2 regions of the Peribacillus sp. BM1 genome follow, and region 1 is predicted to be linked to the other one. Evidence: riboswitches for the same ligand, from Rfam matches in the RefSeq annotation. Region 1 holds a riboswitch; the other holds the start of a gene.
What was found. A riboswitch is a leader RNA that binds a small molecule or an ion and turns the genes downstream of it on or off. The one in region 1 is predicted to bind glycine.
Positions count from the first base shown of each region.

Region 2: linked by a shared signal. The riboswitch ahead of gcvT (glycine cleavage system aminomethyltransferase GcvT) and the one ahead of AC1MGI_RS08495 (MFS transporter) in region 1 are both predicted to bind glycine.

Region 1 covers NZ_CM155259.1:1,757,825-1,763,846, reverse strand. Annotated here, with positions in the region: gene AC1MGI_RS08505 (hypothetical protein) at 508-669, opposite strand; gene AC1MGI_RS08500 (ECF transporter S component) at 1,201-1,734, shown strand; gene AC1MGI_RS08495 (MFS transporter) at 1,957-3,357, opposite strand; glycine riboswitch at 3,483-3,563, opposite strand; glycine riboswitch at 3,567-3,667, opposite strand; gene AC1MGI_RS08490 (SRPBCC domain-containing protein) at 3,920-4,315, shown strand; gene AC1MGI_RS08485 (DUF3986 family protein) at 4,393-4,659, opposite strand; gene AC1MGI_RS08480 (polyprenyl synthetase family protein) at 4,864-6,022, opposite strand, start outside.
Region 2 covers NZ_CM155259.1:3,776,460-3,782,481, reverse strand. Annotated here, with positions in the region: gene AC1MGI_RS18150 (YqhG family protein) at 1-535, opposite strand, end outside; gene AC1MGI_RS18145 (DEAD/DEAH box helicase) at 513-2,198, opposite strand; glycine riboswitch at 2,541-2,628, shown strand; glycine riboswitch at 2,632-2,718, shown strand; gene gcvT (glycine cleavage system aminomethyltransferase GcvT) at 2,908-4,017, shown strand; gene gcvPA (aminomethyl-transferring glycine dehydrogenase subunit GcvPA) at 4,031-5,380, shown strand; gene gcvPB (aminomethyl-transferring glycine dehydrogenase subunit GcvPB) at 5,373-6,022, shown strand, end outside.

The sequences.
Region 1 (6,022 bases):
TTATTAAAGAAAATAGATGGACCTATTCATTTCCAAAGAAAAAGCACGTTTTCAGTAATCTCGGACTGTCCCATTAAACATCTACAAAATGAAATATTTGAGGGACAATGTACCTGTCCCCTAGCATCTAATTATACAGAACATCAGTTCTATTTACAAATGAAATGTTCACTTAAAGCACAAAAAATCGAAACATTAGCACGCCTAAAACACGCCTGTTTCGACCTCACTACCATCCCAGCTCTGAAGAAGTGGGCTTTCTCGTTCGAAAGGTCTGTAAAATCATTAATTTGGAACTTATCAATTGTCATACCGCTCACTTTTTGTTCTATACAGATGTCAGTACCATCAATTCCGTACATCTTTCGTGTAATGGCATTCTCTAAATCTGTATCTAAAATGGTTGAAGAACGGCCCTATCAAGCAGGACGTTACTAAATGACTTTTTCATTCCATTATATTCAATTTCAACCGAAACTAGAGGCAAATGATCATCCATATAAAATTTCATACTCTTTTACGCACTCCTATATATGGCTGTTCAATTACCTTTATTTCTTCATTATTTGCGTGAAAGATATATAATTCGCGACTTTGATTTTCCGCATGTCGTTTTTTATATACTTTCCATGCTGCATTGCCGTTCTCAAAGTCACCGATCACCGACATTTCTTCAAGGACCCTTTCTTTTCCTCTTGTTTCTGATTTAATGCTTCTACTAAGACACACCGTTCTGGAAAATGCTGACGAAATTCAGACCACTTCATTCACATGCGTATCCGGTTCAATCATAATTTTCTTTTGATTCTATCATTTTTATGATGCAAAGAGTTTAGATTCCTTCTATAAACTGGCACCTAAGTTTTAAGCTAAATTGACACTTTTAAATATACCAATCCTTTGCTAAAGTTTTCAGTAAATAAACGGCATTAAAGGGAAAGGATGCTGCTATCATCGGAAACCACTTGTACAAGTATGGACTGAACTCGTTTATCATGTCCAAGTGCTCGATAACGGTATCTATGGTGAAGGTTTTATATAATTTTTCGTTCTGACTGATAGAAGGAATCCGTTGCAGTGTTGACTATCATTAAGTTACCCCTGTTGAAGACATACGCGATCTAGATTTCAAAAGAAACGGCAACCTTGCACTTCTATCCCTTAATGCCTATAAAGAAAAGATAAGAAAGGTTTATGTCTATGCAAAAAACAACGAGTTATTCAAACACACGTACTTTCGATTTAATTCAAACATCCATGTTAATTGCACTCGTATTCGTTGCCACGGTCTTGTTAAATATCAAACTACCGATCACGGCAAATGGCGGGTTAGTTCATATGGGGACAGCTATGCTTTTTATCGGATCCATCTTATTTGGTCCTAAAAAAGGCGCCATCGCTGGTGCCGTTGGGATGGGGTTATTTGACTTAATCTCTGGTTGGACATTGTGGGCACCGTTCACTATTTTAGCTCGCGGCTTGCAAGGATATATAGTTGGGAAAATCGCCTGGTCGAAAGGCCGCAACGGAAATAGTATTGGTTTCAATCTATTTGCTACTATCATTTCGGCTCCTTTTATGTTAGCTGGTTATTACATTTGTGAAGGGGTACTATTTAGTAGCTGGATTATACCAGCGGCCTCTATTCCCGGAAACATCGTTCAAAACGTTGTGGGGATCTGTGTAGCTATTCCAGTTTGTGCTGTACTGAAAAAAATTCCGCTTTTTAAATAGGTATTAAAAAGCTGGGCAATAACACAAATAATTCTTATAAACATTATTTTATAGTACATGAAAAAGGGGAAACGCTTCGTATATCAAGCATTCTCCTTCTTTTTTTCATTAAACTTCGGATTTAAATGAGATTCACTTTTGATCTTTATTTCCAATATACTTCTATTCCTACAATTTTTTCTTCCCCATTATCTTTCTTTATGGTGCATGACTCAATGTAGTTCAAGAAGCCTTTCTCTCTTTTATTGATTTTTTAATACCTTCTTTTGGAATCGTAGCTACTATAGCTAGTAAAGCTAGTCCAGCAAACATAGCATTTGTCAGCAACCCTATACTTGCAGCCACATCCATATTTCCAGCCTTTTCAACTACACTATAAACAGTAACAGATATCGCTAAACCGAATGAGCTGCCAAGTGTACTAGACATTTTATAAATACCTGCTGCCTCTCCTGCCTTTGCTGTCGGAACATTGTCTACTGCTGTATCTATAGATGGTGTCGCATAAAGGCCAAGTCCAATCCCGTACACAGTAAAACCAATAAAAACAACAACGGAATAAATCAAATTGGGTAAGATTGTTAAGGTCATTAACATAATTCCAGCTATCACTAAAAGACAAGCTAAGACCATCGGCTTTCTTGGACCACTTCGTTGTAATACTTTTTCACCAACACGAATCATCACTAACACAGCAACTAAATTGCCAATAGATAATAACCCAGATTGAAAGGAACTGTATCCTCTTGCCATTTGGACATAGGTATTGGCAACAATAAGTGCCCCCGCTACAGCACTCAGTAAAAAGTTTGACAAAGTAGCCCCAGTAAAATAGTTATTTTTAAATAAAGAAAGATCGATAAATCCGTTAGATTTTCCTTTTACAACTTTTAAAAATACCCAACCACCTATGACAGTGACAGCCACTAACGTCAACGAAATGGGGCTTGTCCAACCCAAGTCCTCTCCACTTGTAATGACAACATTTAAAGCGAGCATCACTAGGAGAAAGATAACAAAGCCAGAAAAGTCAAATTTTGATGAATGGCTTTGTTCGGCTTTACTCTCTGGTACATTTTTAATCAAAAACATAGATAGCAAAGTGAAAATAATGGAAAAAACAAAAATCCAACGCCATCCCAAAGACGTAGCAATTAAACCTCCTGCAAACGAACAAATGCCCATGCCGCCCCAAGATCCAAAAGACCAGTAGCTTAAGGCTCTTTGTCGATCAGCACCATCAAAATAGGTTTTCACCAAAGCAATCGTCGCAGGCATAATACACGCTGCCGAGAAACCTTGAATCACACGCCCAATCATTAAGAGAATCGTCTCCTGTGCAAAGACGAGACAAAGTGAACCAATTATATTTAATAGTAAGCCAATAGTCGTAATTTTCTTGCGTCCAATTCGATCAGATATTCCTCCAGCTGCTACAATAAACATGCCTGAAAATAATCCGGATAAACTAATGGCTGTATTCAAAACTCCCAATGAAATTCCCATATCTAACTGAACTTCCGGCATCACATTTATTAGTGACTGTGAGAAAAGCCAATACGTAAGCACCCCAAACACAATCCCCGTCATCATTCTGTTATTACCTCTATAGCTTGTTTTCATGGTAAACCTCTCCTTTTTGGTTAACTATCCATTAAACTAACTATGTCTCTTCAGTGATGATGATCGTGTAAATTGCAGGCACAATAAAAAGGACAGAGAAAAACAGTGTGTTTTTCTCTGCCCTTCTCTGTCCCTTTACCTGAGAGTTTAGCTCAATAGAGCCTTTCCCCTTTGGTGGCGTATCAATTCATACGCTCTCTCCAGAGGTGTGTCCAGTTGCAGTTCTTCTACCTGAGAGATTCGCTTCAAGGGTCTTATTGAAGTTTGCTCCTTCGGTGGCTTATCATAAACACTCTCCTGCAACTTTCATCCAACTATATTTTCTGTATATTCTGTATATTCTATATTTATAGAATAATTTCAAATTCCGAACATGTCAACTAAAATCGAAAACGCTTTCAAAAATTATTGTCACTTTGACACTCAGAAACATTCGTTTCACAAGACGTTCCACGGAAGGTATTAATATGAATGAGGAGGTAACGCTCATTTAGTTGAAAAAGAATTCTTTGTCAAGTATGTTAAAAATAACAATGAATTAATATTGAAGGTGGGCTAATTAATGAGTAGTACAGAAGATAATAGTTCTATTTTGATTGTTAGTGATAAAGAAACGGTTTGGAATGCTATTACTGATGAGGAAAAACTATCACAATGGTATGCGCCGGGTTCACCTTGGGAAATCCCCAATCTAACTGTAGGAGAGCAAGTAACTTTTACGTTAATGCCTAGTGTTCATAATAGTCTAATAGAGAAATTTCCTATGTCCTTAACGATTGAGAATGTAAAACCTTATCAGGAGTTTTCCCTTTACTTGGATTCACAACAAACACTTATATCCTTTATGTTAGATGAGGAAAGCAATGGAATAAGAGTTACAATGAATTCCGGAGACTTCGACGAATCGTTAGCAAATTTGAAAGCCTTGATAGAGGGAAAGGAAATACCTTACATTTAAGGGGACATAAGGACAGGTTTCCTGTCCCATTAGACATCTACAAAATGAAAGATTTGCGGGAAAATGAACCTTGCCCATTAAATTATATTATGCAACGATAACCACTGCTCAAATCTTTTTACCCCAAAATCATAATCAAGTTCTTTATTGTAGATGGCAAAAATTCTACTTCCAAATCCATCTATTGATAATTCGTTTTTGGGGGTCATGTTTTGAAAACCATACTGGTCAAAATCATAGAAAACATCCCATACATTTTCCGATTGCCTTTTGAATGCTACACACTCAAAATCAAAGTTATCTTCATAATAACCTAAATGTACATGATATCTATCGTCATACAATATATCCGTTTAATCCCCTGTCATTAAGCTCCGTTTGATTCAACCGCAAGGGACATAGGGACAGGAAACTGTCCCATTTGTTGTCTTATTTTAAAATAAGTCGTGCCACGCACTCAACATGTCCAAAGTAATGCTTCAACACTTCAGATGCTAAGAATAAAAAAACTCTCGGTATTCTATCTAAATTTTACGTATCACAAACTCTTAATGATCCCGGTTCACAATATAATTTAATAGATGCTTCAGAAAAGGAGTTTTCCGGGGCATCTCGTGCATCGCTTCTATCGCAAGACAGTAATGTTCCCACATTGCCTTTCTAGCACCAGCAGCACCTAGGACTGATACAAAAGTTTTATTGTTGTTTTCAGCATCTTTGCCAATTGGTTTTCCGAGTACGTTCAAATCTCCCTCAACATCAAGCAGATCATCCTTAATCTGAAACGCAATACCGGCATGATGAGCAAACTTTTTCAAAGCTTTAATCTCTAACTCATTCGCCTGGGCGAGAATGGCAGGCATGATAAGGGAAGCTTCAAAGGCAATCCCAGTTTTATAAAAACTCATCATATTCAATTGTTCCAGTGTCAATTGTTTCCCTTTAGAATTCAAGTCCATCGCTTGTCCCTTACACATATCCTCTGTCATTTGGGCCGAATATTGAATCAAGTTAAGTACAGTTTTCAAATCGAACTGGTCTAGAGATGCTTGTTCCCAGGTTGCCCTCTGGGTCAGAAAGAGACCGGTTAGTTCAGCTATTGCAGTTGTATACACCTGATGAAGGGTTGGACGCCCCCTGCGGATGGACGCATTATCTTGGGATGGCAAATCATCGAAGATTAGGGATGCGGTATGCATATACTCCAATGATCTTAGAAGTGGAACGATTGCTGAACTTTCTAATCCATATACATCAACACCCATCACCCAAGTCACAATCGGCCTCAATCGCTTGCCATCGCCTTCCAAACTGTAATTTGCAGCATCAACGATTGGCTCTTCCATCAAAGGAACATTATCGGTTTTAGAAATATATAAGATGTTGTTGATCTGATTACGTACGGTTTCGATCGTATCTAAAAATTCTTCCTGCTCTTTCCGCTCATTTTTCAGGATGGTAATCATATGGTCCCTAAGCAATTTATCAAAGAAATCCACATCATCCGCTTTTTGAACCATTTTTTGGATTACATGATTGAAATTCGGATTTTCAGGAGCAAATAACTCCATAACTTCATTGTATTTTTTGGTTCCCATTCGTTCTTTAAATCGTTTCAGGCCATTTATCGCACGATCCAATATCACTTCACAGGTCTTCGTATCTGAATGATACACGTTATGGATCAAATGGGAGATGACCGTCCAG
Region 2 (6,022 bases), 2.0 Mb from region 1:
TGAGCGGCGATAAGGTAAATGAGTAGTCTGGAATTTTTGGAGTTACTTGTATTTGTAAAAGCCTTTCATGAAACTGTTCGACGATTTCTCCGGTTATTAAATTTAAGCCTGCAGACAACAGAATATCTTTCTTGCGATCACTTTGATAGGAAATTTTTGCATTGATAGAAAGCCATGGATATAAGGGATTCTGCGTATGGTCCTGCTGGATAATCTCCTCGTATAAGCGGATAAATCCGGCAAGCTTTTTCGTAGAGGCAAAAATTTGATGTAGTCGTTGTGATCCGAAATGGATCAGTTCCCCTTTGATGTCAGCTGGTGCCTGTTGTGGATCTGTTATAAGGGTAAGCTGAGATGGCTTGGGAACGCCACCGGTTTTTTCAAGGTAGTGCCAGTAAAAGGGACGGTTCATCAATTCCTTATCGAGTTCAATCGTTAATTGAATCGTTAAATAAGCAGGGTGATTTTCTATAATTTCACAATGATTCGCTTTGAAATAGGTGAGCAAGAAATCATGAATTTCCTGTTGCTTCATGAAGATTTCCCTCCTTCATTTCTTGGGCGAATTGAATCATGGAAGAAAGATTATCCATTTTAATTTTCATTTCACCTTCTGATTTTGACCCATCTACTACATCCACTAAATAATCTTCAATATTGCCGATATCTAATTTTGTTAAAATATCATCTAACTCGCCAATCACCTTTTCAAATAACTGAATCTTTTCATAGAGAAGTTTCAAGATATGTTCTTCTACTGTATTTTCCGTCGCGAAATTATAAATCATGACATCTTTGGTTTGACCGAGCCGATGAATCCTGCCAATTCGCTGCTCCAGCCGCATCGGATTCCATGGCAAATCAAAGTTAATTAAATGATGACAAAATTGTAAGTTGATACCTTCACCGCCAGCTTCTGTAGCAATTAGCACTTGAATCTTATTTTGAAATAGCTCTTTCATCCAATCTTTTTTACCGCGCTTAAACCCGCCACGAAAAGGTACTGAGCTTATGCCGTTTTGCTGTAAAAACCATTGCAAATAAAGTTGTGTAGCTCGGTACTCCGTGAAAATAATGACTTTATCGTTGATTTTCTGGATTAATTCCAACGCCTTCTCTGCCTTTGAATTGCGCTCAACTTGCTTTGCTGTTTCAAAGAGATTATTCAACTTTTCTATGAATTCAGGTGCAGGATTTTCATGTTTTTGAGACATGTTTTTTAAAGTGGTAAAGACTGCTTCTTTGCTGCTACATGCTTCTCTTTGGAGGGTTAGGCTTGAAAATGCACTTCCCGCTCCTTCAGATTGCGATCGGAACGCAGCTACAGCGTCATATAATGCCTGCTCAGTAGGTGAGAATTTAATTATAATTGTTTCAACATGACGTTTCGTCCACTCGATTCCAGTATCGGCACGGCGGTTTCGAATCATAACCGTATTAACAAGCTCCTTAAGATGCTCATCTTCATAGATGGTACGGCCTTTTCCTTTATACTTTTCAGAAAAAAGAGCTGCATTTCCTAAATGTCCAGGTTTAAGAAGGGAAACAAGATGAAAGATTTCTTCTACCTTATTTTGAATAGGTGTGGCAGTTAAGAGAAGGCAGAATTTCTTTTTCAAACTTTGAACAAATTCGTAGTTTTTTGTTTTATTATTTTTTAATTTATGAGCCTCGTCAATAATGATTAAATCGTATTCTTGCTTAAAAATGATGTCTCTATGTGGATTGCGCTTCGCTGTATCTATGGATGATACGATACAATCACATGAATCCCATACATAGCTTTTTCTCTGAACAACAGCGGGGATATGAAACTTTGTATTTAACTCAAACGCCCATTGGGAAACAAGTGAAGCAGGAACGAGAATCAGTACTTTTTTCACGAGACCCCGAATCATATATTCTTTAATGATTAAACCAGCTTCGATTGTTTTCCCAAGACCTACTTCATCAGCCAAAATCGCTTTGCCATTCATATTTTCAACAACTTGTCGGGCAGCTTCGAGCTGATGAGGAAGTGGTGTTAGCTGATTAAGATGATGAGGTGCTTGTAACCCTTCAAATTCTGGAATGGCCAGATGCTTTTCCGCTTGAACTGCAAGTTTATACAGCTCCCAATTCGCCCAAGGGCCGTCATTCTCCACTTTATCTAAAAATTCTTCTGACCATTCATCGTCAAATTTGATTCGAATTTGCATAAATATTGCTCCTTTCTAAATATACAAACCTAATATACGAACATTAATATGGTAAATGTAAAAAAAAGTTTGGTTTTTACGAGAAAATTATTGCGATTCAAGCATTATTAATGGTAGTATGAACGTAATAAATAAATTTTGAAATTTTCTATTAATAAATATGATTTTTATTTGAAAGACTTCCACTGTTTGAATTACTATAGTAGTAACAGAATTCTAGGTGTTTGGCGAAAGTAGCCTCTTTTTCTGTGAAATAAAGATTGTGTAAAGTTGGCAAAGTCCGTCTTAGTTGTTCAACCCTTATTTACATAGTATGTTCAAAAAAGACAATATTATATGCGGATGAAGGCTGGGGGAGAGACTACTTTTGTAGCGCCGAAGGAGCAAGCTTAGCAGCGAATCTCTCAGGCAAAAGAACCCTTGTTGGACGCAACTCTGGAGAGTGTCTAAAAGCAGAAGCTTTTAAGACCACCAAAGGGGAAAGCCTTTTAAAGGTAAACTTTCAGGTTTCAGGACAGAGAAATAGCTCAGGAGGAGCTTCTCTGTCCTTTTTTCTATGGAAAAGGGGCGGGGCTTCTAAAAAATCAGCTGCGCACCGTCACCTTCATAAGGTGATACAATTTGAGAACCTGAACCTTTTCCATCGATTTAGTTTTAGAGCAGGCGCTCATGGATGTTTTTATGCTCTAAGAATATGAGGAGGCGTAGTATGACTGAATTAAAAAGAACACCATTATTTACGATTTACGCCGATTATGGTGGTAAAACGATTGACTTTGGTGGCTGGGAGCTACCAGTCCAGTTTTCTAGTATTAAAGAAGAACATGAAGCAGTACGTACAAAAGCAGGCTTGTTCGATGTCTCTCATATGGGGGAGTTTGTTGTAAAAGGTGAAGGAAGCACGGACTTTTTACAAAGAATGATTACGAACGATATTCTCAAGCTTGAAGTAGGGCATGCGCAATATGCCGCATTGTGCTATGAAAATGGTGGAGTTGTCGATGATTTAATTATTTACAAGAAAGCGAAAAATGACTATTTATTAGTCGTGAATGCTGGCAATATTGAGAAGGATTTCAATTGGTTGCATGATCACTTGATTGAAAATGTTGAACTGACAAATATCTCAAATGAAGTTGCTTTGCTTGCTCTTCAAGGTCCGGCTGCTGAAAAAGTCCTTCAGAAATTAGCTGTAAACACGAGTTTGAGTGAGATTGACTTTTTTGCTTTCAAAGAAAATGTGGAACTTAATGGAGTCACGGCTCTCGTCGTATCACGCACAGGTTATACAGGGGAAGATGGCTTTGAAATGTATTGTAATAACGAAGACGCAAAAACTCTCTGGAAAGAAATTCTCAAAGCAGGTAAGGATGAAGGCGTTCAACCAATTGGTCTAGGTGCTCGTGATACCCTCCGGTTCGAGGCGAAGCTTCCGTTATACGGTCAAGAGTTAACACCTGATATTTCGCCAATTGAAGCAGGAATTGGTTTTGCGGTTAAAGTTGACAAAGAGGCTGATTTCATCGGCAAGTCTGTTCTTGCCGAGCAAAAAGAACATGGTGCACCGCGCAAGCTTGTCGGTATCGAAATGATCGAACGCGGCATACCACGTCATGGTTATTCTGTTTACTATGGTTCTGAATTGATTGGCGAAGTGACAACTGGGACACAATCGCCGACATTGAAGAAAAACGTCGGTCTTGCCTTATTGAAAAAAGAGTTTACAGGGATTGGAACAGAAGTTGAAGTTGAAATCCGTTCCAAACGCGTGAAAGCCATAGTGGCTAAGACACCATTTTATAAACGACCAAGAGGATGAGGGGGAGAAATTCATGACTAAACATCGCTATTTACCGATGACTGACCAAGATCAAAAGGAAATGTTAGCCGCAATTGGAGTTTCTACTATAGATGAGCTATTCAGTGATATTCCACAGAGCGTACGTTTCCAAGGTGAATACAAGATTAAACCTGCTAAATCAGAACCAGCTCTTTTAAAAGAGCTTACTAAATTGGCTGGGAAAAACGCCGATGCAAAGCGCTATGCTTCTTTTCTAGGTGCTGGTGTATACGATCATTATCAACCAATTATCGTTGACCATGTGATTTCTCGTTCTGAGTTTTATACAGCGTATACCCCTTATCAGCCGGAAATATCTCAAGGAGAGCTTCAAGCAATCTTTGAATTTCAAACGATGATTTGTGAATTGACTGGTATGGATGTTGCTAATTCTTCTATGTATGATGGTGGAACTGCTCTTGCTGAGGCAGCGATGCTAAGTAGCGGGCATACAAAACGTAAGAAAATCTTGATTTCTAGTACGGTTCATCCTGAGTCTCGTGATGTTGTAAAGTCGTATGCGTTGGGACAGCGTGTTGAAGTAGTGGAAATTCCATATCGTGATGGTGTAACCGATTTGGCTGCACTGCAAGAATTAATCAGCGACGATATTGCAGGAGTCATCGTTCAATATCCAAATTTCTTTGGGCGTATTGAGCCTTTAAAGGAGATTGAAAAAATCGTTCATGAACAAAAAGCGATGTTTATTGTCTCAAGTAATCCCTTAGCGTTAGGCGCCCTAACCCCACCTGGAAAACTAGGCGCAGATATTGTTGCTGGAGATGCTCAACCATTTGGAATTCCTGCAGCATTTGGTGGACCACATTGCGGGTATTTTGCAGTAACGAATAAATTATTGCGTAAAGTACCAGGTAGACTTGTCGGGCAGACCGTTGATGAAGATGGCAAGCGTGGCTTTGTATTAACGCTTCAAGCTCGGGAACAGCATATTCGTCGTGATAAAGCAACTTCTAATATTTGTTCGAACCAGGCACTGAATGCTCTCGCTGCTTCCGTAGCTATGACAGCACTCGGGAAAAAGGGTGTAAAGGAAATGGCTGTACAAAACATCCAAAAAGCTCATTATGCGAAAAAAGCTTTGCAAGCTAAAGGAATCGAAGTCGTGTTCGAAGGTCCTTCGTTTAACGAATTCGTGATTAAGCTTCCAGCATCGTATCGTGAAATCAATGATCAATTGTTTGCCAAAGACATAATTGGCGGCTATCATCTAGGTTTAACGTACCCAGAACTTCAAGATCACATGCTTGTAGCCGTGACAGAGTTGAGAACAAAAGAAGAAATTGATGCATTTGTACAAGAATTGGGGGATAGCCATGAATAATCAGGATCAACCATTAGTTTTTGAAATGAGTACCGAAGGACGTATCGGTTATAGTCTACCAGAAATGGACATAGAAGCTATCTCACTTGAAGAACTGCTTCCAACTGACTATATTCGCGTTGAGGAAGCGGAATTGCCAGAAGTATCTGAGCTTGATATTATGCGCCATTACACGGCACTTTCACATCGCAATCATGGTGTGGATTCAGGTTTTTATCCACTCGGTTCTTGTACGATGAAATATAATCCGAAAATTAACGAAAATGTAGCTCGAATTGCCGGTTTCGCCCATATTCACCCGCTTCAAGATGCCAGCACTGTGCAAGGTGCGCTTGAGCTCATGTATGATCTTCAAGAACATCTTGTGGAAATTACGGGAATGGATCAAGTCACACTACAACCAGCTGCAGGGGCGCACGGTGAGTGGACTGGATTAATGATGATTCGCGCGTACCATGAAGCAAACGGAGATACGAAACGTACGAAAGTCATTGTCCCAGATTCTGCCCATGGAACAAATCCAGCTTCTGCAACTGTTGCTGGGTTTGAAACGATCACAGTCAAATCGGATGAATTCGGTTTGGTTGATCTTGAGGATTTAAAACGCGTAGTAGGTGATGATACAGCAGCACTCATGCTAAC